DNA from 3 places in the Sedimenticola sp. genome. Region 2 is predicted to be linked to each of the others. Evidence: riboswitches for the same ligand, from Rfam matches in the RefSeq annotation. Region 2 holds a riboswitch; each other region holds the start of a gene.
The links. A riboswitch is a leader RNA that binds a small molecule or an ion and turns the genes downstream of it on or off. The one in region 2 is predicted to bind cobalamin.
Positions count from the first base shown of each region.

Region 1: it holds a riboswitch for cobalamin, as region 2 does, so the genes downstream of both, ACQY5R_RS07935 (hypothetical protein) here and ACQY5R_RS06620 (TonB-dependent receptor domain-containing protein) in region 2, are expected to answer to the same signal.
Region 3: it holds a riboswitch for cobalamin, as region 2 does, so the genes downstream of both, bluB (5,6-dimethylbenzimidazole synthase) here and ACQY5R_RS06620 (TonB-dependent receptor domain-containing protein) in region 2, are expected to answer to the same signal.

Region 1 is NZ_JBNKFS010000009.1:9,274-17,372, forward strand. It holds gene ACQY5R_RS07915 (ABC transporter permease) at 1-974, opposite strand, end outside; gene ACQY5R_RS07920 (ATP-binding cassette domain-containing protein) at 978-1,865, opposite strand; gene lrp (leucine-responsive transcriptional regulator Lrp) at 1,922-2,413, opposite strand; gene ald (alanine dehydrogenase) at 2,570-3,688, shown strand; cobalamin riboswitch at 3,896-4,123, shown strand; gene ACQY5R_RS07935 (hypothetical protein) at 4,242-4,829, shown strand; gene cobO (cob(I)yrinic acid a,c-diamide adenosyltransferase) at 4,834-5,439, shown strand; gene ACQY5R_RS07945 (cobyrinate a,c-diamide synthase) at 5,442-6,725, shown strand; gene ACQY5R_RS07950 (sigma-54 interaction domain-containing protein) at 7,220-8,099, shown strand, end outside.
Region 2 is NZ_JBNKFS010000007.1:51,004-59,102, reverse strand. It holds gene ACQY5R_RS06635 (ABC transporter ATP-binding protein) at 1-415, opposite strand, end outside; gene ACQY5R_RS06630 (FecCD family ABC transporter permease) at 412-1,407, opposite strand; gene ACQY5R_RS06625 (ABC transporter substrate-binding protein) at 1,404-2,228, opposite strand; gene ACQY5R_RS06620 (TonB-dependent receptor domain-containing protein) at 2,308-4,140, opposite strand; cobalamin riboswitch at 4,333-4,527, opposite strand; gene ACQY5R_RS06615 (energy transducer TonB) at 4,625-5,452, opposite strand; gene pabB (aminodeoxychorismate synthase component I) at 5,466-6,902, opposite strand; gene ACQY5R_RS06605 (DNA-3-methyladenine glycosylase I) at 7,028-7,600, shown strand; tRNA gene ACQY5R_RS06600 (tRNA-Pro) at 7,678-7,754, opposite strand; gene ACQY5R_RS06595 (MerR family transcriptional regulator) at 7,821-8,099, opposite strand, start outside.
Region 3 is NZ_JBNKFS010000004.1:94,815-102,913, forward strand. It holds gene cobD (threonine-phosphate decarboxylase CobD) at 309-1,292, opposite strand; gene cbiB (adenosylcobinamide-phosphate synthase CbiB) at 1,285-2,187, opposite strand; gene ACQY5R_RS03815 (adenosylcobinamide-GDP ribazoletransferase) at 2,184-2,924, opposite strand; gene ACQY5R_RS03820 (histidine phosphatase family protein) at 2,947-3,552, opposite strand; gene cobT (nicotinate-nucleotide--dimethylbenzimidazole phosphoribosyltransferase) at 3,555-4,604, opposite strand; gene cobU (bifunctional adenosylcobinamide kinase/adenosylcobinamide-phosphate guanylyltransferase) at 4,601-5,128, opposite strand; cobalamin riboswitch at 5,217-5,425, shown strand; gene bluB (5,6-dimethylbenzimidazole synthase) at 5,472-6,206, shown strand; gene ACQY5R_RS03840 (sodium-translocating pyrophosphatase) at 6,520-8,099, shown strand, end outside.

The DNA.
Region 1 (8,099 bases), on a different contig from region 2:
GTCATGAACACCACACTCATGGCCAGCATGATCAGTAGATGCGGGGTGATATCCAGCAATCCGGCACCGTCGATCATGATGGCGCGGGCGGCTTCGATCATGTGGGTCAGTGGAAAGATCTGCGCCGATTGCTGAATGAGTGGTGGTGATCCCTCCAGCGAGAACCAGACGCCGGAGAGCATCATCATCGGCCAACTGATCAGGTTCAGCAGGCCGTTGGCAGTCTCTTCACTGGAGAGGCGTGCGGCAATGATCAGGCTCAGGCAGATCATGCTGAAGGTGCCGACGACCAGTACCAGCAACAGCGTGAGGTAGGAGCCGTACATGCGAAAGCCCACCAACAGATTGGTGCCGGCGTATACCAGACTGGTGACAATGACGATTAGCCAGAGACGCGACATCACCTGGGCGGTGAGAAATTCGACAGCGGTGAGCGGCGTCGCCTTGAGTCGTTTCAGTACGCCGTTCTTACGGTAGCGGACAATTACGTAACCGACACCGAACAGGGAGCTGAACATGATGTTCATGCCCAGCACACCGGGGATCAGCCAATCCACATAACGGATCGGTTCACCGGTCACGGTCTGCTTGTCCAACGGGTTGTCACCCCCCCGCAACAGCTGCTCCAGTATATAGCCGTTGGTCGATTGATCATTGATCCAGTAGCGGCCGCTGCGGCTGTCCAGCAGCATATCCAATTGGTGACGCTCAACTTTGGTGATGGCCGGTTCCAGCTCCTCCACCGGGATGAACTGGATATGCTTCAGTTGCAGAAAATGCTCGGTACCGGGTGACTGTTGCTGTGGTGAAAGCAGGCCCACCTTGAACAGATTCTGGCCGCCGGTGCTGAAGGCAAAGGCAAAACCGAACACGATCAACACCGGTAGCACGATATTCCAGGAGAGCGCGCTACGGTCGCGGAGAAACTCCAGGTTACGGGCCTTGAATACGGCGAAGAAACGGCGCAATCCCATGGGTTAACTCCTCAGCTCGCGGCCGGTCAGTTCAAGAAACAGATCTTCCAGGGTCCGGGAGCGGATCTGCAGGTGGGTGAGGGGGACCTGTTGGGCGATCAGCCACTCAATGCTGGCATTGATGTCGTCACTCAGTATCTCCACCTGGCCGTTCACGCGGTGCAGCTTCAACTGCGTATTGCTGTCGATTGATTCCGGTACGTCATTCGCCGGCAGGCAGATCACCGAGTGGTCGAAATGTTTCTTCAACAACTCCCGCGGTGAACCCTGGGCGATGATCTGGCCGTGATCCATGATGGCGATTTCGTCGCACAACTCGTAGGCCTCTTCCATATAGTGGGTGGTGAGCACCAGGGTTTTCTGCTCTTGCTTGATGTCGTTGACCAAGTGCCAGAAATTACGGCGTGCCTGGGGGTCGAGGCCGGTGGTGGGTTCGTCCAGGAACACGATCTCCGGATCGTTGATCAGCGCGATGGCCAGCAACAGACGCTGCCGCTGCCCGCCGGACAGGCGGCGTACGTCCCGGTCCAGGAACTCTCCCAGGGCGCAGCGTTCGATCAATTCGTCAAGCGGTCGGGTGCGGGGATAGAAGCGGCCGAACAGCTTCAGGATCTCGCCGACTCGGATAAACTCCTGCAGCGCGGTCTCCTGGAACATGATGCCCGCTTCCCGTCGAAATGCCGGGCCCACCGGTTCGCCCTTGTAGCGGATATCCCCCTGGGTCGGGGTGATGATTCCCTCCAGCATCTCCACGGTGGTGGTTTTTCCCGCTCCATTGGGTCCCAACAGGCCGAAGCAGGTGCCGCGCTCAATACGGAAGCTGACGCCGTTCACCGCCTGGACATGGGCGAAATGCTTAACCAGATTGTCGACTTGCAGGATGCTGCTCATGGGCGGTCCAATAGAATTGAGAGGTGAGGGGTAGCCTATCCGGATGCCGCCCGGAGTCAACCCGGTATGTCGATCGACAGTGTCTCTTTCAACTCTTCCATCACTACGTAACTTTTGGTGTCGCGGACGCCGGGCAGGCCGTGCATGATTTCGCCGAGCAATTCCCGGTAAGAGGCCATGTCGGAGATCCTGACCTTGATCAGGTAGTCGAAATCGCCGGACACCAGGTGGCACTCCTGTACCTGGGTGAGTTTGAGTACGGCGCTGCGGAACTGGTCGAAGATGTCGGAGGAGTTGTATTCCAGGCTGACCTCGACATAGATCAACAGGCTGGCCGCCAACAACTGGGGATTCAGTATGGCGCAGTAGCCCTTGATGTATCCCTCTTGCTCCAGCCGCTTGACCCGCTCCAGGCAGGGTGAGGTGGAGAGCCCCACCGCCTTGCCCAATTCGACATAGGAAATACGGCCGTCGACCTGCAAGGTGCGCAAGATGCGTCGGTCTATGCGGTCCAGCAATCTTGCCTGTGATTTTTTGGCTATGCTCATAATATTTATTGCCATCAGTGAATATGCCAGCAAATTTTAGCGTAAAATAGTAAACAAAACGAAAAAATGCCGAGAGAAATAGTCTAAATTCTTAATACTGTTTGTTGACGACAACGATTACTACCAACCGTCCAACCTCTAGTCTGGAGAGAACCTATGCTCATCGGTGTACCCAAAGAGATCAAAAATAACGAATACCGGGTCGGCCTCACCCCTGCCAGCGTCAGTGAACTGATTCATCATGGACATCAAGTCATGGTGGAGACCCAGGCGGGTGTCGGTATCGGTTTTGACGATTCCGCCTACCAGGCGGTGGGGGCCGAGATCGTTGCTGCGGCTGAGACCATTTTCGAACGGGCCGAGATGGTGGTGAAGGTCAAAGAGCCGCAACCGAACGAATGCCGCATGTTGCGTGAGGGACAGCTGCTGTTTACCTATCTGCATCTGGCTCCCGATCCTACCCAGACCGAGCTGTTGGTCGCCTCCGGTGTCACCGCTATTGCTTATGAAACCGTCACGGATAAGCGCGGCGGCTTGCCGCTGCTGGTGCCGATGTCGGAAGTGGCCGGGCGCATGTCGATCCAGGCGGGTGCCATGTGTCTGGAAAAATCCCACGGCGGGGCGGGTCTGTTGCTGGGTGGCGTGCCGGGTGTGGCGCCGGCCAATGTGGTGGTGATCGGCGGCGGTGTGGTCGGTACCAACGCCATCCGTATGGCGATGGGTCTGGAAGCGCATGTCACGGTACTCGATCGCTCCATCGAACGCCTGGCGGAGCTGGATCTGCAGTTTGGCGGCCGACTCAACACCATCTACTCCACCAAGGAGGCGCTGGAGCAGTATGTGCTGGATGCCGATCTGGTGGTGGGGGCGGTACTGGTGCCTGGGGCTGCCGCTCCTAAACTGGTTACCCGTGAAATGCTCGGCCGGATGAAGCCGGGCTCGGTGTTGGTGGATGTGGCGATCGACCAGGGCGGCTGTTTTGAAACGTCCCACGCCACCACCCATGCCGATCCCACCTATATCGTGGATAACATTGTCCATTACTGTGTCGCCAACATGCCAGGCGCCGTTGCCCGGACCTCCACCTTTGCCCTGAACAACGCCACGCTACCGTTTGCCCTGGCGCTGGCTGATAAGGGTTTCCCCAAGGCGCTGGCGGATGATCCCTGCTTGCTGGCCGGATTGAATGTGCACAAGGGTCGGGTGACCTACGAAGCGGTGGCCCACGATCTGGGTTACGATTATTTGCCGGCCGCCGAGGCGTTGTCACGCTGACACGGTTCACCGATTCATTGGCAGAGGGGCGGGGTCGCGCAGGATGCAGGACCCCGTTCTATTTTGTCGTTCTGGATGAATCGGCAATCGGTAGCATGGAGCGAGCTATCTTACCTATATCGATTGTCCCTCATGCGGTAACCGGATAGTTGCAATAAACCGTGCCTTGAGGGCGGTTTGTTGACACCCCAACGGCTTTGCTATAGCTTCCTTTGATCTGCTTCAGGTGTCCCGCGGGTATCCGCCCACGGGATGAAACGGGAAGCCGGTGCGTTCCTGACCCAGTCAGATTATGAACAAGTCCGGCGCTGCCCCCGCAACGGTAAGCGAGTTACGACGGATCACACGGCCACTGCGTCTCGACGTGGGAAGGCGGTCCGTCCGGTAGTCCTACCACTCGCCAGCCCGGAGACCGGCCTGAGCAGGAAAGTTGACATTGCGGAGGGCGATGCGGCGACTGCAGCGGGTTTTCCGCTCTGTTCGTTTATCTTCTCCTCTGTCGTGTCGTTCTGCCACTGTTTGGCGCACGGGTCGGTGCGTCCGAGGAAAAAATATGAACAGATTGACCCTTTCCAACAACAACCAACTGCTTATCGGTATGGTCCTGGTGCTGCTTATCATCGCCACTCGCGGTCACCATTTCGCTACCTTACAAAACCTGCCCGGTGCCACCTGGGCCTGTTTCTTTCTTGCCGGTGTCTACCTGCGTCCTGTCTGGGTACTGCCCGGGCTGTTCGCACTTGCCGGGTTGCTGGATTACGCCGCGATCACCTGGGGGGGCGTCAACGCCTTCTGTGTGACGCCGGCCTATCTGCTTCTGCTACCTGCCTATGGCGCGCTCTGGACAGCCGGGCGCTGGTATGCCGGCCGCCACCGCTTTGCCTGGTGTACCCTGTTGCCGCTGATCGGCGCGGCACTGGTTGGGGCGACGGTTTGTGAGCTGTTTTCCAGCGGCGGGTTCTACTTCTTTTCCGGACGCTTTGCGGAACCGACCCTGACGGAATTCGGCGTGCGACTGCTGCGTTATTTCCCGGCTTACCTGCAATCGCTGGCCTTCTATCTGGGCGTCGCCGCTGTCGTGCACCTGCTGTTCGGTTTGGTGCGCGGAGCGCCGTCATCCCATCATCTGGACGCAGGATAAACATATGAGTGAGTCGGATAAATCGTCGCGTCACCGCCAACGCATGCAACGCAAAAAGACGGTGGTGGATAGCGCCATCGCCCAAGCGGATCAGGACAAGGGGCTGTTGCTGGTCCTCACCGGTAACGGCAAAGGCAAATCCAGTTCCGCCTTCGGCATGCTGGCGCGCGCCTTGGGACACGGTATGCAGGTCGGTGTGGCGCAGTTTGTCAAAGGGCGTAGTGATACCGGGGAAGAGGGCTTCTTCAGCCGTCAGCCCGGCGTGACCTGGCATGTACTGGGTGAGGGGTTTACCTGGGAGACGCAGAATCTCGAACAGGATATCGCCACCGCACAACGCGGCTGGGAGACAGTACGGACGCTGTTACGGGATCCGGCCATCGGGCTGGTGGTGCTGGATGAACTCACCTATCCGCTCAAGTATGGTTGGTTGGAGCTGTCAACCGTCCTGGATGATCTGGTGGCGCGCCCACCGATGCAGCATGTGGTGATCACCGGCCGGGGGGCGCCCGACGCGTTGTGTGAAGCGGCCGATACGGTCACCGGACTGACCGATATCAAACACGCTTTCCGGGCCGGCATCCGGGCGCAGCCGGGAGTCGATTGGTGAGCGTGCGGCGCTGTCCCGCACTGTTCATTACGGCGCCCGCATCCGGGCAGGGCAAGACCACGGTTACGGCGGCGCTGGCGCGGTTGTACCGCGACCGGGGACTGCGTGTGCGGGTGTTCAAAACCGGCCCCGATTTTCTCGACCCGATGATCCTGCAGCGGGCCTCGGGTCATCCGGTGTATCAGCTCGATCTCTGGATGGGGGGCGAAGCCCATTGCCGACAACTACTGTACGAGGCGGCGGGGTCAGCCGATCTGATCCTGATCGAAGGGGTGATGGGGCTGTTCGACGGCAACCCCTGCAGCGCCGATCTGGCCGCACTGTTCGGTATCCCGGTGTTGGCAGTGATCGACGGCAGCGCCATGGCGCAGACCTTTGGTGCGATCGTGCACGGTTTGCAGCATTACCGACCGGGGTTGGCTTTTGCCGGGGTATTGGCCAACCGGGTGGCGGGCGAAGGCCATTACCGGATGCTCAGAGAGAGTCTGCCGGGCGGAGTGACCGCTTACGGTTGGCTGGCGCGGGAGGCGGAGATCGCGCTGCCGGAGCGCCATCTGGGCCTGCTGCAGGCGGATGAGATCGGTGATCTGGACGCGCGCATTGCGCGCTCCGCGCAAGCGCTGAAGCAGGTTACTCATGACCTGCCGCAACCGGTCCGGTTTACCGCCACGCAAACCGAAGCCTTGCCGCCGTTGCTGGCCGGTGTGCGTATCGCGTTGGCAGACGATGCTGCATTCACCTTTTTGTACCGGGCCAATCTTGAACTGCTGCAAGCGCTGGGCGCCAGGTTACTTCCGTTTTCGCCGCTGGCCGATCATACGCTGCCTGCGGCCGATGCGCTCTACCTGCCGGGTGGTTATCCAGAGCTGCACCTCGACCGGTTGGCAGCCAACCACGCCATGAAGCAGGCGATAAGCGCGCACCATGCCGCCGGCAGGCCGCTGCTGGCCGAGTGTGGCGGCATGCTCTACCTGTTGGAGTCGTTGACCGATCTGCAGGGCCACTGCGCCGATCTGGTCGGCCTGTTGCCGGGTCGATCGGTGATGCAGTCGCGATTGGCCAACCTGGGTTTGCAGCGGGCAGCGTTGCCGGAAGGCGAGTTGCGGGGGCATACCTTCCACCACTCCCGCATGACGGAGCCGCCCGAAGCATCCGGATACGCCGAAGCCGCCCGGCATCAGGGCAGGGGGGAGGCGATCTATCGCCAGGGGCGATTGCTGGCCTCCTATCTACACTGGTATTTCCCCTCCAATCCCGTTGCGGCGGCACGGCTGTTTCTGCCCTGAGTCAGTACGGCATGGGTCAAAGTGACCCGTTTCGAGCTATTCTTCCGCGCGCTTTTGTCGCATCTTTTTTTATCCTCTTGCCCTTCTCAGGAAAGGCCGATGAGCCCGCTAGACAGCGGCATCTGCAATACGGCGCAGGCCTCTGGCACCCGAAGGGTGAGTGGGCCTTGAATGACAGGATGAGGGGGTATGAATAAACAGCGAGTGACCTCATCCTATCCCCTCACCCCAACCCTCTCCCTGAAGGAGAGGGGGTAGTAGTGGGTGCAATTAATCGGACGATGAACTACATTTGGCTGTACAGTCAGCGTCGCTGCCGGTGGGATAAATAGTCCCTGAAAGCAGGTTAACAGTGCCACAGATTGGCTGCAGAGATGATCCCGGCGGAGACTGGGAAGTGTTGTTTCCTTTCCGGTAAAACGCCCGTTGTGCCGGGAATCAAGAGCAAATGCGGCCACGCAAACCTGGCACCGCAATTTTTGGAAAACCGCCCTATGAGTGCATACCGTGACATTCAGTCCACACTGGTCGATTCGCTTTTCGATGTCTTGGAGGAGATGTGCGAGGGTGCTATTTCGGTGGACGAGAAGGCACGCATCGTTTGGATTAACTCGAAATATCTCACCCTGCTGGGGTTCGATAACGAAGACGATGTGCTGGGACAAAATATTGAGCAAGTGATTCCCGAAAGTATGCTTGCCCATGTGGTGGAGACGGGGCGGCCGATCTTGCTGGATATCATGCACTTCAATGATCGTCACTTCGTGGTCAGCCGCCTGCCGCTGCATAGCGATAGCGGCGAAGTGATCGGCGCTGTCGGTTTTGTGCTGTACGACAATCTGGATTACCTGAAGCCGTTGATCTCCAAGTTTGAGATACTGCAGCAGCGGCTTTCCAATGCGGAAGCGAAGCTGGCGGCCGAGCGGCGTACCCGCTACAGCATCGCCAATATTATCGGTCGTAGCGCCCACATCAATGACCTGAAAGAGAAGGCGCGGGCCATCGCCCGGCATACCAGTCCGGTGTTGATCCTGGGGGAGACCGGTACCGGCAAGGAGCTGTTGGCCCAGTCGATTCACTCCGCCTCGGTGCGGCGGCATGAACCGTTCGTGGCCGTCAACGTGGCGGCCATTCCCGAGAGCTTGCTGGAGGCGGAATTCTTCGGTGTCAGCCCGGGCGCCTACACCGGGGCGGATAAACGGGCGGCGCTCGGCAAGTTTGCGCTCGCCAATGGCGGTACGCTGTTCCTGGATGAGATCGGCGACATGCCGTTGCAGTTGCAAGCCAAGCTACTGCGGGTGCTGGAGGAGCAGGAGTTCGAACCCGTCGGCTCCAACCGGGTGGAGAAGGTGGATGTGCGCATCATTGCCGCCA
Region 2 (8,099 bases):
TATTGAACTGCCGCGTCCGAAAAGCCGTGAGGTCGGTTTCAGCCATTGTCTGCTCGATCAGCACTTCATCCGTCGGCCCCGGCTGTTGCCAATCGGAGAGATGGGGCAAACGGCCCAGCGCCACCAGGCGTTCGACACTCATCGGCCAATGTGCCGTGCCGCTCTGCGCCAGATAAGAGAGGCGCTTGGCCCTTTCACGGGGAGCCTGCTTAAGATAATCCGTGCCTTCCCAAAAGAGGTTTCCGGACAGGGGTGGCAACAACCCCGCCAAGAGGCGTAGCAGCGTGGTCTTACCGGCACCGTTGGGGCCAATCAACCCCAGCATCTCACCCGCCTGCAGATTGAAGTCGACCCCCTTCAAGATGGTCACGCCACCCAGCGATACGGCCAGATTATTGCCGTGCAGTCTGTTCATATCTGGTAACGCCGACTCTTGATAATGAGGTAGAGGAAAAACGGCGCTCCCACCAGCGAGGTCAAGACACCCACCTTGATGTCCGTTCCGACCGGAAACAGCCGGGTGACGATATCCGCCGCCAGCAACAGCGCTGAGCCACCCAGGGCGCTGCTCAACAACAGACGTGACGGTTGGAATCCTACCAGCGGACGTAACAAGTGGGGCACGACCAGACCGACAAAACCGATCGATCCGGTGATAGAGACCGCCGACCCCACCGATAGGGCTACCGCCAGAAAAATGCGCCAACGCAACCGGGATAGCGAAATACCCATGGTGCTGGCAGTCTCCTCCCCCAGGGTCAACGCATCCAGGGATCGGCCGGTCCCCAGCAACAGCAGCCAACCCAGCAGCACGCCGGGTAGCAGGGTCCAAAAATCGGTCATGCTGTGATTGGCGATAGAGCCCATCATCCAGAGCACAATCTCCCTCACCGCATAGGGGCTGGGAGCCAGATTCAGTAACAGCGAAATCATCGCCAAAGAGAGGGCATTAACGGCGACACCCGCTAAAATCAGTGTCAGGGTGCCGGCCTCCCGACCCGCCATCAAGTAGACCAGGAATGTGGCAATCAGCGCCCCGGCCACCCCACCCATAGGGACGGCCAGCGGCAACACGGTACCCAAACCAAAATAGAGCATGCCCACGGCACCCAACGCCGCGCCACTGGCACTGCCAATCAAACCGGGACTGGCTAATGGATTGCGTAACAGCCCCTGCATGGCCGCTCCGGCCAGGCCCAGGGTAGCCCCGGCAAACAGCGCGATGAGGGCCCGCGGCAGGCGAATTTCACTAAAGATCAAACCAATCACCGTTGGCGTATCCAACAGACTCTCGCGCGCCGCCTGCAGAACCGGCAAGGGGTTGGAACCGACAAATAGCGAAACGCCGAAAAGCAGGCAGACTGAGAGCCCCAGAAGCGTGACCAGTGACACCTGATGCTGTCTCATTGCGGCAGGCTCCGATGCAGGATCTCGACCGCTTCGGCGATCATCGGCCCGCCGCAAATCCAGTACTTATAGGCTACCTCGATCGGCTTGCGGCCTTCGGTCAGCCGTCGCAGTACCGGGTGTTGCAACATCTGCTGCCCCCGCGACTGGGTACCGGGCGCATAAGAGGAGGTAAACAGCTGAACCGGCTTTGCCAGGATCAATCGCTCCAGATCGATCGCACCGTAACCGACCACCCCTTCACTCACCGCAACATTGTCCCACCCGGCCAATTCGAGGGCACTGTGCTGTAAGGTGTGGGCACCACTGGTATACCCGTTGGGCTGATAAAATACCCCTTTGGGCCTGTGAGTCGGACGCTGTTGCTTGACTTGTTCCAGTCGGCTGTCCATATCGGCAACCAATAGTTCGCCTTGCGCTTTTTTGTCGATCAATCGAGCCATCAGACGAATATTGTCACGGATATCCTGAATATCGGAAGCGAGCGGAAACCGCTCCACCCGGTAACCCAGTTTCTTCAGCAAACCGACCAATGAACGATTGGTATAGGCGCCGGCCACAATCAGGTCGGGTTTCAGGGCAAGAATCTCCTCCGCCTTGCCATGGTTGACCGGGTACGCTTTCGCCTGTCGTGCCATATAGGAACTGTTGGGCTCCAATGCAAGATGACTGACCGAGGCAATTTGCCCCGGTTCACCCAACATCAGCAGCAACTGATCGGTACAAAGATTGATAGAGACGATACGTTGCGGAGGCTCTGCCGCATCGGCGATCAGTACCGTGCCGATGCATAACAGAAAAGTGAGTAATCCCTTGTTCATTATTTAGTTACTCACTTTTCTATTCGCGTGATCTCCGCCCTGCCCACCCGAGACGATGAGTGAGCAGAACGATTATCCCCTATTTCGGTTGATACTGAACAGAGACAAACAGTTCACGCCCGCCAGTGTTATAGGTGCGAATCGTCTCATAGTCCCGGTCAAACAGGTTACGGACCTGTCCGCGCAGCGTCCAATCCCGGGTCAAGTGGTGAGCCACCCTGAGATCCACTACCCCAAAGCCGTCCGTCCTGAGGGTATTGGTGGTATTGCTGTAACTGTGGCTGCGTGCCTTCCAGGTGGCGCCCAATTCGGTGTTGCCGAAGGCCCGGTCGATATCCACCCGAACGGCCCGCTCATTGCGGTCGGTCAGCAGCTTATCCGTGGCACGATTACGCGGATCGAGCAGGGTCAGACTGCCGCTAACCTGCCAACCTGCCAGCTCGGTGCTGACACCGGCCTCCAAACCGTCAATCCTCGCCTGACTGACATTTTGCGGCTGATACACGAACGGGCTGATCTCAACCCACTCAATCAAGCCGTCGATATCGGTGCGGAAGAGATTGACGTTCCACTCACCCCACGCAGGTTTACCCCTGAGCGACAACTCGACGCTCTCCGACTCTTCCGGCGTCAAATTCGGATTGCCGCTCGAACCCCATGGATCCACATAGTAGAGGTCATTAAAGGTCGGCGCACGAAAGCCGGTACCATAGGAAGCCACCAACCGTATCGTCTCGGTTAAGGCCCTTCCCCAGGCGATATTGCCTGTGTTGGCACTGCCAAATGCTTCATTGTCATCGTGGCGTAATCCAATCACCAGATCGTTCTCGCCGAATGCCGTCTGATACTGGACAAACAGCGCCTTATTGTCGCGCTGATTGACACTGTAGGCACTGGTGCCTTCGACCTGATCCCGCAAAAAATCAACGCCAACGGTGAGGATACTCTCTTCGCTGAGCGCCACATCGTTTTGCCAGGCGATCTGGCTCCGTTTGGTATTGAAGAAGGAGCTGAAACCGCTGTTGACGAAGTTGGTTGTCTCATCCCGACTTTCGCCGAGTATGAATGACATATCCCAGGCTTCGGTGGGTGAGTACTCCAGCTTGCCATTCACCGCCCGTTGCAGGAAGTCGGTATCGTATAAATTGCTGGCGCCCCAGGCGCTGTCGTATTCATTCTCGCCCTTTGCCTGTAATGCGCTAAAGCTGAGCTTAAGACCGTTCTCAAAACGGTAGCCGAGGTGACCGGAGATGGAACGATTCTGATAACCGTCCTTATCCGGATTATTGTTTTTCAACGCCGTAAAACCATCCGTTTCAAGATCGGCCAAATCGATACCGTAATCCAGGTTACCCTGACTACCGTTGACCCCCAGTGCCACCCTTCGGGTATTGTGTGAGCCATATTCCGCCTCGGCATTGATCTGCCCACCGCTTGCCCCCTTTTTAGTAAATATCTGGATCACCCCTCCCATAGCATCAGCGCCATAGAGTTGGGAGCGCGGCCCCCGGACGATCTCGATACGCTCGACCTGTGCCAACGGTATATCTTGAATCGCTGTCAGGCCCAGGGTGGCGGAACCGACACGTACACCGTCAATCAATATCAACACCTGTTTCGAGTCGGTACCACGTAGGCGGATACCGGTTGCCTTGCCCAGTCCGCCATTGCTGCTGATGGTGAGTCCCTGTGAGCCATCGAGCAGTTGGGTGAGATCTTTGGCTTGGCTGTGCAGAATATCTTCATGGGTTATCACGGTGACAGCGGCCAACGTCTCATCGATGCTCTGAGCCATCCGATTGGCGGTTACGTTCACCCTGTCAAGTGATGTGGCGGCATGGGTCGCCCCCAGCGGCAGCGCCAGGGCGAGGCTGGATAGAATTATCGATGGATACGGTTTATTGCGGATCATTGTTGGGTCTCTCCGTTACTCCACAGAGGGAGTGCATTTGGAACAAATGCAGGGCGGAAAAGAGAGACTTGCGAATGCCGAGAAGATCTCACGAATCTCAACAGCGGGACTGCATACAAGTACAGGTATTTCCGACCTGCCTGAATGCGTCAGCTAACGGAAGACCGCTCTACTGAATACCCCGTTCGGTAGAAATGCGACGCATGAAAGGCAGGTTTCCTGACTTGCAGATCGACACCCGATGTCGCCTTCCCAATCGTTGGATCAGTGGCTTCGTGAAACCGGATTACTTGCTTACAGTTGCGAGGACAGTCGAGGAGTTGCCTGGATCAGGCTCACCTTGTTCCCTATTAACCCTTAACGGGCACCTTTCAGAGGCGGCTATTTTAAGCCAAGTTGAAAAATCCACAAGGGAATTTACTCCCCATAGAATATTCGGCCATGCAGGTATTCGCTGTTTTGGGCGCTGTTTTCCATCCAGCCGTCAATTCATGGCAAAACGGATAGGTAATTGAAACTCCCACTGATCGCGGCCCAGTTGGGGGGGAATCCGCTTAAAACGCCCCAGATCCAAAACCGCCCGGGAAGCGGCCCGGTCCAGAATCGACCAGTGGGAACTGCTGACGATCTCTACGTTGGCGATGGTACCGTCCTTAAGCACAGTGAACAGCACCCTGACCTCACCCTCATAACCCTTTTTGCGCGCCCGCAACGGGTAGCGTTTGTGCCTTTCTATGGCAGCCACCAAATCATCCATGTAAGACTGTTCAATCTGATTCAGCTCCCCTTCCCGCTGCTTTGACGCGATATCAGAGCGGTGTGAGTCTGTGGCCAGCGCAGGACCGGAGGAACCGGTCTGCGACAGCTCCGACACTGCCTCAAGGGGCGAATCGGCCTGTTTCGCCGATTCCGCTATGTCTTGCGTTGTCGGCGGCAGGGGCTGCTTCTGCTGCACGGAGGAAGCGGCCGCCGGCGGTTGCTTTTCTACACGACCGGATGCGCTGGGTGCTTGAGTGGCAGGTGACGTCCGGGGCAGCCTCGGCTGTCTGGGCGGCGGTACGGGTTCGATCGCTTTCGGCGTCAACGGCCCCGCCACCCGAACAGTCGGCTTTTGTGGTGATACGCTCACTTCAGTCGAGGGCGGCTCCGGCACATTCGGTAAGCTGTTTTTGCCACGCACAACGGCAACCTTCACGCCCTTGCCCGGAGCGGCCGCTTCCGACCGCTCTTGCAACGTAACGCTACCCAAATAGAAAAAAACTGTTCCGTGGGCCAGTAGTGACAGAAACACACTGACCATGCGCGCTGACATGAGTTTCTTCAATTCAACCGTTTATCAAGTCCTGGAAAGCCGCATCTTGGGCGCGTCCAGGGAGTGAATGGTCAGGTTGCAATAGCTGGAGCATCGCCTTTGCCTTGTGAAAGGTTTCCTGATACTCGGCTTCCATTTCCGAGTCTGCTACCAGACCACCACCTGCCCAAAAGCGCATCCTACCATCAATATGCACCAGCGTGCGTATAGCGATATTGGTGTCCATTTGGCCGTCGAATCCGATATAGCCGATCGAGCCGCAATAGACACCGCGCCGCTCCGGCTCCAACTGTTCAATGATCTCCATCGCCCGCAATTTCGGCGTTCCGGTGATGGAGCCACCAGGGAAACAGCCCCGCAGCAGATCCAGCGTATCCCGATTCGATGCCAGCCGACTGTTAATAACGGAGACCAGATGATGCACCGTAGCATAGCTCTCCAAACCGAAAAGTTGGCTAACCTCGACACTGCCCAGGGCACTGGATTTACTCAGATCATTTCGCAACAGATCCACAATCATCAGGTTTTCCGCCCGATCCTTGCTACTCTCCTGTAGCCGCTTCCGCAGCAACAGATCCTCCCCGGGGTCCGCACCGCGCGGCACTGTCCCCTTGATCGGCCGGGTCTCCACCAAACCGTTCCTGACCTTGAGGAACCGCTCCGGTGATGAGCAGAGCACCTGCACCGCCGGCGTGTTGAGATAGGCCGAAAACGGTGCCGGATTGAGCCTCCGCAACTGCTGGTACGCCTGCCAGGGATCGCCCTCGGTCGTGACGGAAAAACCTTGCGCCAAATTCACCTGATAGCAGTCCCCTTCCAATATATAGCGCTGTACCTGCCGAAAGGCGTCCGCATACTGCTGCCGGGTCATATTGGATGAGAGGGTCCCTGTCACCTTGAAGGGAGCCGTTTTCGTGTGGGTACCGGGACGGCTGAAACGCTCCTCCAATTGCGTCCACTGTAGCCTTGTACGCGGGTCAAACCCGCTACCGGCCAACCAACTGCGCTGCTCCAGGTGATCCACCACCACCGCCCAGTCATAGATTCCGATGGCCATCTCCGGCAATGACTCCCTATCCCGCGCCTTTACCGGTAATCGTTCAAGCAAGCGTCCCAAGTCATAGGAGAAGTAACCCAACGCGCCACCATAAAAGGGCAATGGACCGGCCTGTTCCGCCGGATACCGTTTAAGTAACGACTGCAACAGTCGCAACGGATCCTCATTTGTCGTAGTACGAGCGCCATCCGCTGCAATCACCTCCGTCTGCCCATTGCGGGTCACCAGAGACAACATTGGATTCTCTACTATCAGGTCATAGCGGGCCTGATTGCCGATTCGGTCTCCACTATCCAGCAGTATCGACCAAGGCTCACCGGCAATCGGGGCAAACAGCCTCGAGGTATCGGACAGGTAGGGAAGTTCCTGCAGCAGTGGGATCGACTGACTCATTATCGGAGATGGATAAGGGGTATGAAAACGGTTCACAAGTTAGTTCAGGCCGGGCAGTATATCATCAGCCGTCATATCCGCCGGGTCTTAACCGGTGGATCACCCACATTCCATAGGAAAGCGACATGTCCCACCCTCTCCACCGTTGCGAATGGGCCGGAACGGACCCACTCTATCAGCAGTATCACGATCAGGAGTGGGGTGTCCCCTGCCGGGATGATCGCACGCTGTTTGAATTCCTGATCCTGGAAGGTGCACAGGCCGGACTTTCCTGGATCACCGTTCTGCGGAAACGGCAACGCTATCTTCAGGTCTACGATCAGTTTGATGCGGAAAAGATCGTCCGCTACAGCCCGCGCAAGATCGAGCAACTCCTGGCTGACCCCGGCATCATTCGCAATCGACTGAAAGTTATGGCCAGCATTAATAATGCCCGGTTATTCCTTGATATTAAAGATGAATTTGGTGATTTTTCATCCTTCATCTGGCGTTTTGTCAACGACCGGCCAATTATTAATCATTGGCCATCCCTGAACGCGGTACCCGTCACCACCCCTGAATCCGATGCCATGTCCAAAGAGCTGAAGCGGCGTGGCTTCAAATTTGTCGGTAGTACCATCTGCTATGCCTATATGCAGGCTGTTGGCATGGTCAACGACCACACGGTCAACTGTTATCGTCACCGGGAACTCTGTTGAAGCGTCGACAAAATTTCCACGACGGAGCGCCTGTTACAACATAAAAAAGGGATGCCTAATCGGCATCCCTTTTTGATTGGTCGGGCGGACAGGATTTGAACCTGCGACCACTTGTCCCCCAGACAAGCACGCTACCAGACTGCGCCACCGCCCGAAAACTGAGCGCGCATACTAGGCGGTATGCACCCCGTTGTCAATGCTGCCCTGAGCCACCCGGGAGTCAGCGCTTGAGTATCTGCAGCACCTCTTCCAACTCTGCCCGCAGCTGCCGGGCTATCTGATGACTTTGGTCCTGATCATCCTTGGCGCCCTCTCCGGAAAGCTGCTGCCGCGCACCGCCAATAGTGAACCCCTGGTCATAAAGCAGGCTGCGTATCTGGCGAATCATCAGTACGTCGTGACGTTGATAATAGCGACGATTGCCGCGCCGCTTGATCGGCTTCAGCTGCGTAAACTCTTGCTCCCAGTAACGCAGCACATGAGGCTTGACGCCGCACAG
Region 3 (8,099 bases), on a different contig from region 2:
CTATACCGGCGACCACACCCGCATACACTTAATTTAGGAACAATATTCAACTCATATCTCTCTTATAATACGAATTTAATATACATAAATAACGTGCATCTGAGATCATTCCTACGAACAGATAAGTGATATCCTACAAAGATAAGCCCAATAACACCTCTAACTTATCATTTGAGTTAACCGAAAAATATGCAACATCCAGACCACCCATATATGTATATGTAATATAAGCGTTAAAATATAGATAGTATTCTATGATGTAAAATATTCTGACAAAGTAAAAATATACCCCCCTACTTCAGCACCGGTTAAGAGTGGTGCTGTAGAAGGCCTCGCTCCAACCTCTTCCACTGCGTTTCCACTCCCGGCAACCCGAAGCGTAAGGCCGATAGTTCGGGAAACTGCCGGATCAGTATCCCACTCTTCGCTAACGTGTCGGCAACCCGGTCGGCCTCGGGAGTCAGAACATATTGAAATAATGTGCTCCCCCCATCCGGCTTTAAGCCAGCACACGTCAGTAACCCTGCAAGCCTGTTTGCAGCCATGGGTAGTTCACGACGCATCCGCGACTGCCACACTTGGTCAGACAGCGCTTCGGTAGCTACCCAACGTGACGGTCCGGCAATACTCCATGGCCCCTGCTTCTCTTCCATTAGTTCAAGCAACCTATCTTCGGCCAAGACAAAACCCACACGCGCCCCGGCTAAGCCGAAAAACTTACCCAGTGAGCGAAGAATGATTAAGCCAGACATTGGAGAAATACCGGCGAGGCTCCCCTGTGGCGTGGCATCCATGAAAGCTTCATCCACTACCAGCCAGCCCCCCCTGTCGGCCAGTCTTTTATGCCACTCCAGCAACTGTGACCGCGAGAAAGTTTTGCCGTCGGGATTATTGGGATTACAGAGCACCAACACATCCAGTTTACTAAGATGGTGATCGATATCGTCTGCCGACACCTTTTCAACCTGGTGCCCCTGACAGCGCCAGCCGTGCAGATGCTCACTAAAACTCGGATGAAGAACACCGACTCTAGATGGCGCCCTCAACGACGGTAGGAGTTGGATGGCCTGCTGGGTACCGGCCACCGGCAACAATCTCCCACATCCATAGTACCCGCTTGCGGCCTGTTGGAGACCGTCGTTCTCATCAGGCAAGCGTAACCAACAATCAGCCGGCGGCATTGGGGGTGGCCATCCCTTGGGGTTGATGCCGGTTGATAGATCAACCCACTGCGACGCTGGTATTCCATATTTTGATGCAGCCGCCGCCAGATTTCCGCCATGTTCAAGCAAGGATCCACCCCCCGACTAATACGACCACGATCCAGAGAATCATGTTTTTATGCAACAAATCGATAGCACGATAAATATCGCCCGAGGACGGCGACTGCCCTACCCCAAAATACGCTTTATCCACCGAGGTACCCCAATAGGAGCAAGGTCCGCCCAACATCACGCCCAGCGCCCCGGCCCCTGCCGTCATCACCACGCCGGCATTTGGACTATCCAGCAAGCCCGACTGAGTCCGCCAACTGGTGAGGCTGGCACGAGCGTTTCCCATCATGGCGTAGCCCAATGCCGTGATACGGGCCGGCAACCAGTTGAGCAGATCATCCAGACGGGCCGCACACCAACCAAACTGGCTAAACCGCTCCGTGCGATAACCCCACATCGCATCCAGCGTGTTGACCAGACGATAAAGCACTACCCCGGGAGCGCCGGCAACAATAAACCAGAACAGGGGCGCGAAAATGGCATCGGCCCCGTTTTCCAGCACAGATTCTATGGTAGCCCTAACAATATCGGTACGCTGCATAGCGGTCGTATCCCGACTGACTATCATACCAACCCGCTGTCGGGCCAGTTCCAGATCTGCCATTTCAAGCGCGTCAATAACCGCCCTTGCATGCTCAACCAGACTCCGGGCACCCACGGCAAAGTAGAGCAGTGCCATATCAAACAGAGGACCCAACCAGATGCTGAGGGCGAGGCTACTTAATACTAGGGGGGGGACCAAGATAGTGACGCCCAGCACGCCAACCATATGTTTCTTGCTGCCCGGCTGCCTGTTAAATCGACGCTCGACATATTGCGCCATACGACCAAAACCAACCAAGGGATGCCACTTTTTCACTTCGCCCAACAGTTGATCCAGCAGCAGCGCTATTACAATCACCACCGAGGTCATATCAGAAGTGCCGCCACAACCAACACCGTTGCCTCAATCACTTCACACAGCGCCCCGGCCATGTCCCCGGTAAACCCTCCGGTACGGGAGATCACACTATGGCGAAAGAGATAGAACAATCCAAAGACACTAACCAGTAACCATAACGCCCCCCATCCTGCTATCAGCAGGCAGAACAGGAAGGAGGCCAAAAACACCCAGCCAGTCTCGGTAACGGGGACATTCGCTGCAAGAGTGGAACCCAACCCCGAAGGCCGGACATAGGGAAGAAAGCGGAAGACAGCGACCAATCCGAGCCGACCCAACATCGGCGCCAGTAAGACACTTTCCCAATGTTCGTGGCTAAGCAAGGAGTCGAGCGCGGCAAACTTTACCAGCAACAGCAAGACCACGGCCGCCACCGCGACAGGACCGCAGCGGGGATCCTTCATAATCTCCAGTGTTCGCTCCCGGCTCCCAAGCCCACCTATCCAGGCATCCGCCATATCGGCTAAACCATCGATATGCAAGGCGCCCGTCAACATCACCCAGATTACCAGCAGCAATACGGCCCGTAGAGGAGGTTCCGTTCCACCTAAAAAACTGTCTACCGTTACCAGCAGCAACCCTAGCAGCAGGCCCACAAATGGATAATAGAGTAGACTTTGCCCCTGTTCCCGCTCACTCAACATCTGATCATCGGTTGGAACCGGCAGGCGGGTCAGGAACTGTAACGCAAAGTAAAAAGATCTAATCATTGTTTACTTGTTTTAATGAAGTTTAACGGAGCGAGCCACAGTGGAATACCAATCTTGGGCAACCCTGCTCAATACGAATCCGACTGATTCCCGCATAGGGCAGCTCCAACCTAAACAGGTGACGAAGGGGGATTCCCAACACCTGACCGATCAAGATGCGATTCACGCCGCCATGGGCCACGATCAACAGATGCCGACCGGCTGAGGTGGCCTGGATATCTTGCCAGGCGGACACCACACGGGATTGAAATTGCATCATCGGCTCCCCTCCCGGCGGAGGACAATCGATAGGGTTGTTCCAGAACTTCGTGAGCGATTGGGGAGACACCTTAAACAGCACCTCAGGTGAGCAGCCTTCCCAATCGCCAAAGCCGATCTCCCGAAGTCGCTCATCACGTTCCATGGGGATATCCAGTTTTTCACTTAACTCCTCGGCGAACTCCGCACAACGTAATAGCGGAGAAGAGCGAATACAATCCCAAGTAGCGTGGTCGGTGGTCGCCTGACGCATCTGCTGCCAACCCCGATCACTCAAGCGGTCATCACGCCAACCGCGAAACAAAACTCCGCCCTCAGGCTCTCCGTGACGTATTAGATCAATCGTGGTCACGGCGTCCGTATTCGACACATTCACCCCTCTGCCACACCTGAATCGGCGAAGGTTGCCATGCCGTTATGCAGATCACAGGCCACTCGCAGCAAAGGTAAAGCAGTTGCAGCGCCACTGCCTTCTCCCAGGCGCATCCCAAGATTCAGTAAGGGCTTGGCATCCAGCGACTGCAACATAGCCTGATGGCCCGGCTCGGCAGATTGATGAGAGAATAGTAACCACTGCCGCACATCGGGCTGACAGCGCACCGCCACCAATGCCGCCGCCGTAGTGATATAGCCATCAATCAGGACGGGGATGCCCAGTTGCGCACAGCTAATATAGGCTCCGGCAAGCGCCGCAATTTCAAAGCCGCCTAAGCAGCGCAACGCTTCCAACGGCTGGTGGGTCAAATCGTCATAACGGGATATAGCCTCTCTCAGCAACGCAGCCTTGTGCGCAACGCCTTGACGATCGAGTCCCGTTCCCGGTCCGGCCAACTTTTCGGGGTCACACGGAAGCAGTACACAGCCCAGAGCCGCCGCAGGTGTGGTGTTTCCGATACCCATGTCACCGCCGATAAACAGTTCAGCCCCTTGCTCTTTGGCCCTGAGGGCGGCCGCCCGCCCGGCATTGAGGGCGATGGCTAGTTGCTCCGGGGACATGGCGTCTTCATATTGCAGATTCGCCGTACCGGCACCCGCGCGATGACTGATCACACCGGGTAGATCAGCCGGTTCAACCACCGTGCCCACATCCACCACTTCAAGTACCGCGCCCAGGGAGTTTGACAGTACGCTGATCGCCGCCCCACCCGCCGAGAAATTGGCCACCATCTGTACCGTCACCTCTTGAGGAAAGGCGGAGACACCGGATGCGGCTACGCCGTGATCAGCGGCAAAGACCGTAATTTGAACCTTATCCACCCGCGGTGCTTCACTGCCCTGCAAAGCAGCCAATTGAATCGCCAAGGTTTCCAGCATGCCCAAGGAGCCGGCCGGCTTGGTCAATTGACCCTGCCTCTGCGTCGCCTGTGATGCGACGGTTTGATCCGGTAATAGCACCGAGTGAGTAAGCCAGTCTGTGTTCAAATCTGTTCCCCTTTTAATGTCAGTGGCAAACCCGCCACGGTTAATATTACCCGGTCACATAGCTGGGCCAGCTGTTGATGTAGCCAGCCGGACTCATCCTGAAAACGTCGGGATATTTCACCCATGGGTACAATACCCATACCGACTTCATTGCCGACCAGAATTAGATTGCCCGGCAGTTCAGGCAGGAGGCGGATCAATGCCGCCGTCTGTGCCCGGAAATGTCGTCCCTCTTCCATCAGTAAGATATTGGAGAGCCAGAGTGTCAGGCAATCTACAATCAGAAACCGTCCCGCCCCGCAGTGCTGACTGAGCGCCCCTGAAAGATTCACCGGTTCTTCAATGGTCAGCCAGGTTTCGGGTCTTCTGTCACGGTGTACTCGGATACGCTGATCCATCTCTATGTCGCTCTCCGCCAAAGCCGCGGTGGCGATATAGATCACTTCCTCACCCGACTCTTTTGCCAGCCGTTCCGCCAGAGAACTTTTACCGGACCGGGCTCCCCCGAGAATCAACTGTTTCACGTCGTGAACACCTATCGAATCAAAAGGCGCTCATTATGGAGGCCAAATAATCAGAGGTAAACTTTCTCGCTAAAACCTGTAAACTTAGCCGTTCAACATCTCTTCAGGTGCCCCGCCTTCGCGGCAGGGAGAATCGGGAAAGCGGTGTAATTCCGCTACGTGCCCAACGCTGTGATGGGGATTTCATGAGTGGATGACGTCCATAGAGGCCGTTGTCAGCCACTGGACTCAGGTCCGGGAAGGTGCCCATGAAAGATGATCCAGAGTCAGAAGACCGGCCTGAAGAAACTCAGCGATGGATACCTGGTCACGTATCCTCGATTTTCCAAGCAAGGGGAATATTATGGAAAATCAATCTGTTACACATCAACCAGAACTCGCGTTCGATGATAGCGAACGTAACGCACTGTATAAAGCGATCTACTCTCGCCGGGATGTCCGGGGACAATTCAAGCCTGATCCCATCCCGGATGACGTGCTGGCGCGCCTGTTACAGGCAGCCCATCATGCGCCGTCCGTCGGTTTCATGCAGCCGTGGAATTTCCTCCTGATACGCTCCCCGGAAATTAAACAGCAAGTTCACCAGTTGTTCCTGTCTGCGAACCGGGAAGCCGAGACGATGTTCGAGACGCCAGAGAAGCGACAGCTCTACAGTACCCTCAAACTGGAAGGCATTCTGGAGTCCCCGATTAATTTGGTTATTACTTGCGACCGGGAACGTGCGGGGCCCGTCGTCATCGGGCGGACCCACGATATGGCGATGGACATCTATAGCAGTGTCTGTGCCGTACAAAATCTCTGGCTTGCCGCACGCAGTGAGGGCGTGGGCGTGGGTTGGGTCAGCATCTTTGATCGGATGAAACTGAAAAAATTGCTCAATCTTCCGGCGCAGGTTACCCCGGTCGCCTACCTCTGCATCGGCTACGTAGCGCATTTTTTCGCCGAACCTGAATTGAAGAGTGCCGGCTGGCGCGATCGACTGCCCCTTAAAGACCTGGTCTACTTTGACCATTGGGAGAACAGCCACCCTGAAGAAGGGTGCACACTGTTATCTGTGCTGGAATCGACACCCTATTAATCTTAATCTCGGGGAGGGGCCTCTCCCTCTCCGTCAGTCAACTCCATCCCATCTCACTCATTATCAACCCTTGATATAGAGCAGGTTTTTACCCCCTATAGGGACTGTTAATGGACCCGGATTCGGATATACTCTTGATTGCTTTTATTAATCCGGCTATTTGAGTAATTTATCTTGCAACACCAAATGCAGTGCGATTCTGTTGTTCCATTTGCCTTACTGTCAGGACCGTCAAACTAGGGATTAATGCCACTCATTGTCATTAACCCGGACGGTTGTTTTTTTATGTTGAATAAAAAAAACGAGGGGAGAGATGAGTTTAAGTCACTTACTACCGCCACTATTGGGGATACTGGGCCTGTTTGCGGCCTTTAAAATTTATAAGCTGGTCATGCTTTACGAGACCGGTAATGAAAAAGTCACCAAAATTGCCGAAGCGATACATGAAGGCGCCATGGTCTTCATGAGACGTGAATACAAGATGCTGGGGACATTCTCAGCCGTCCTGGTCATCCTTCTGCTGTTTATGTTGGGCGTAAAAACCGCCTTTGCATTTGTCGTGGGTGCCAGTGCTTCTGCGCTTGCCGGCTATATTGGTATGTTTTCCGCCACTCAGGCCAATGTGAGAACCACTACGGCGGCACATGAAAAAGGTGCTTCTGAAGCCCTGTCCATCGCCTTCTTCGGTGGGTCTATTATGGGACTGTCGGTCGCCTCATTGGGTCTGATCGGCCTCGGCACCCTGTATCTCTTCTTTGGTGGCGATCCTGAGACGGCTCACGCCATACACGGTTTCGGCATGGGCGCCTCTACCGTTGCCCTCTTCTCGCGTGTCGGTGGTGGCATCTTCACCAAATCGGCCGATGTGGGCGCTGACTTGGTCGGCAAGATCGAAGCCGGGATTCCGGAGGATGACCCTCGTAACCCGGGAGTTATCGCCGATAACGTCGGGGACAACGTAGGGGACGTCGCAGGCATGGGGTCGGATATCTTCGAGTCTTACTGCGGAGCCATGATCGCGACGATCGCCATCGCCTCGACCATGACAGCGGATGTTCTCGACCCCATAGGCAAGCAGGCTGATTTGATGTTCCTGCCCCTCGCCTTGGCTTCCTTGGGATTAATCTGCTCCATTATGGGTATTTTGCTGGTGCGCAGGTACTCAGCCAAAAGTCCGGAAGTGGCGCTACGAACCGGCACCATAGGTGCAACAATTCTGTTCATTATCACTTCTCTGATTTTGATCAAGATAATCGGCGTCACAGCTGCTGTATGGGGAGCCGTGCTCTCGGGCGCTGTCGGTGGAATCATTATCGGACTGGTGACGGAGTATTATACCGCTGGCAAACCTATCATACAGATAGCCAAATCGGGTGAAACCGGACCAGCAACGGTTATGATTGCGGGTCTGGCAATCGGCATGCAGTCAGTCGTCATTCCGATTCTGACTATTTGTGCCATCATCTTCGCTTCCAGCTCGCTGGTAGGCCTGTATGGCGTAGGCATCGCCGCCGTTGGCATGCTGGCAACAGTTGGCATTACCATGGCAATCGATGCCTACGGACCGGTTGCGGATAATGCCGGAGGTATTGCCGAGATGGGGGGACTGGGTGAGGAGACACGTGCCATCACCGACTCCCTTGACGAACTGGGCAATACCACAGCTGCAATCGGCAAAGGATTTGCCATCGGTGCCGCAGCACTGGCCGCGTTGGCTATTATTACCGCATATGTGGAAACGGTCTCGGCAAACATCCCCGATTTTGCGCTCAGCCTGAATAATCCCCATGTGCTAATAGGCCTGTTCATAGGTGGCATTCTCCCCTTCCTGATCGCAGCAATCACCATGACTGCAGTAGGTGATGCCGCTTTTGACATGATCAAGGAGATTCG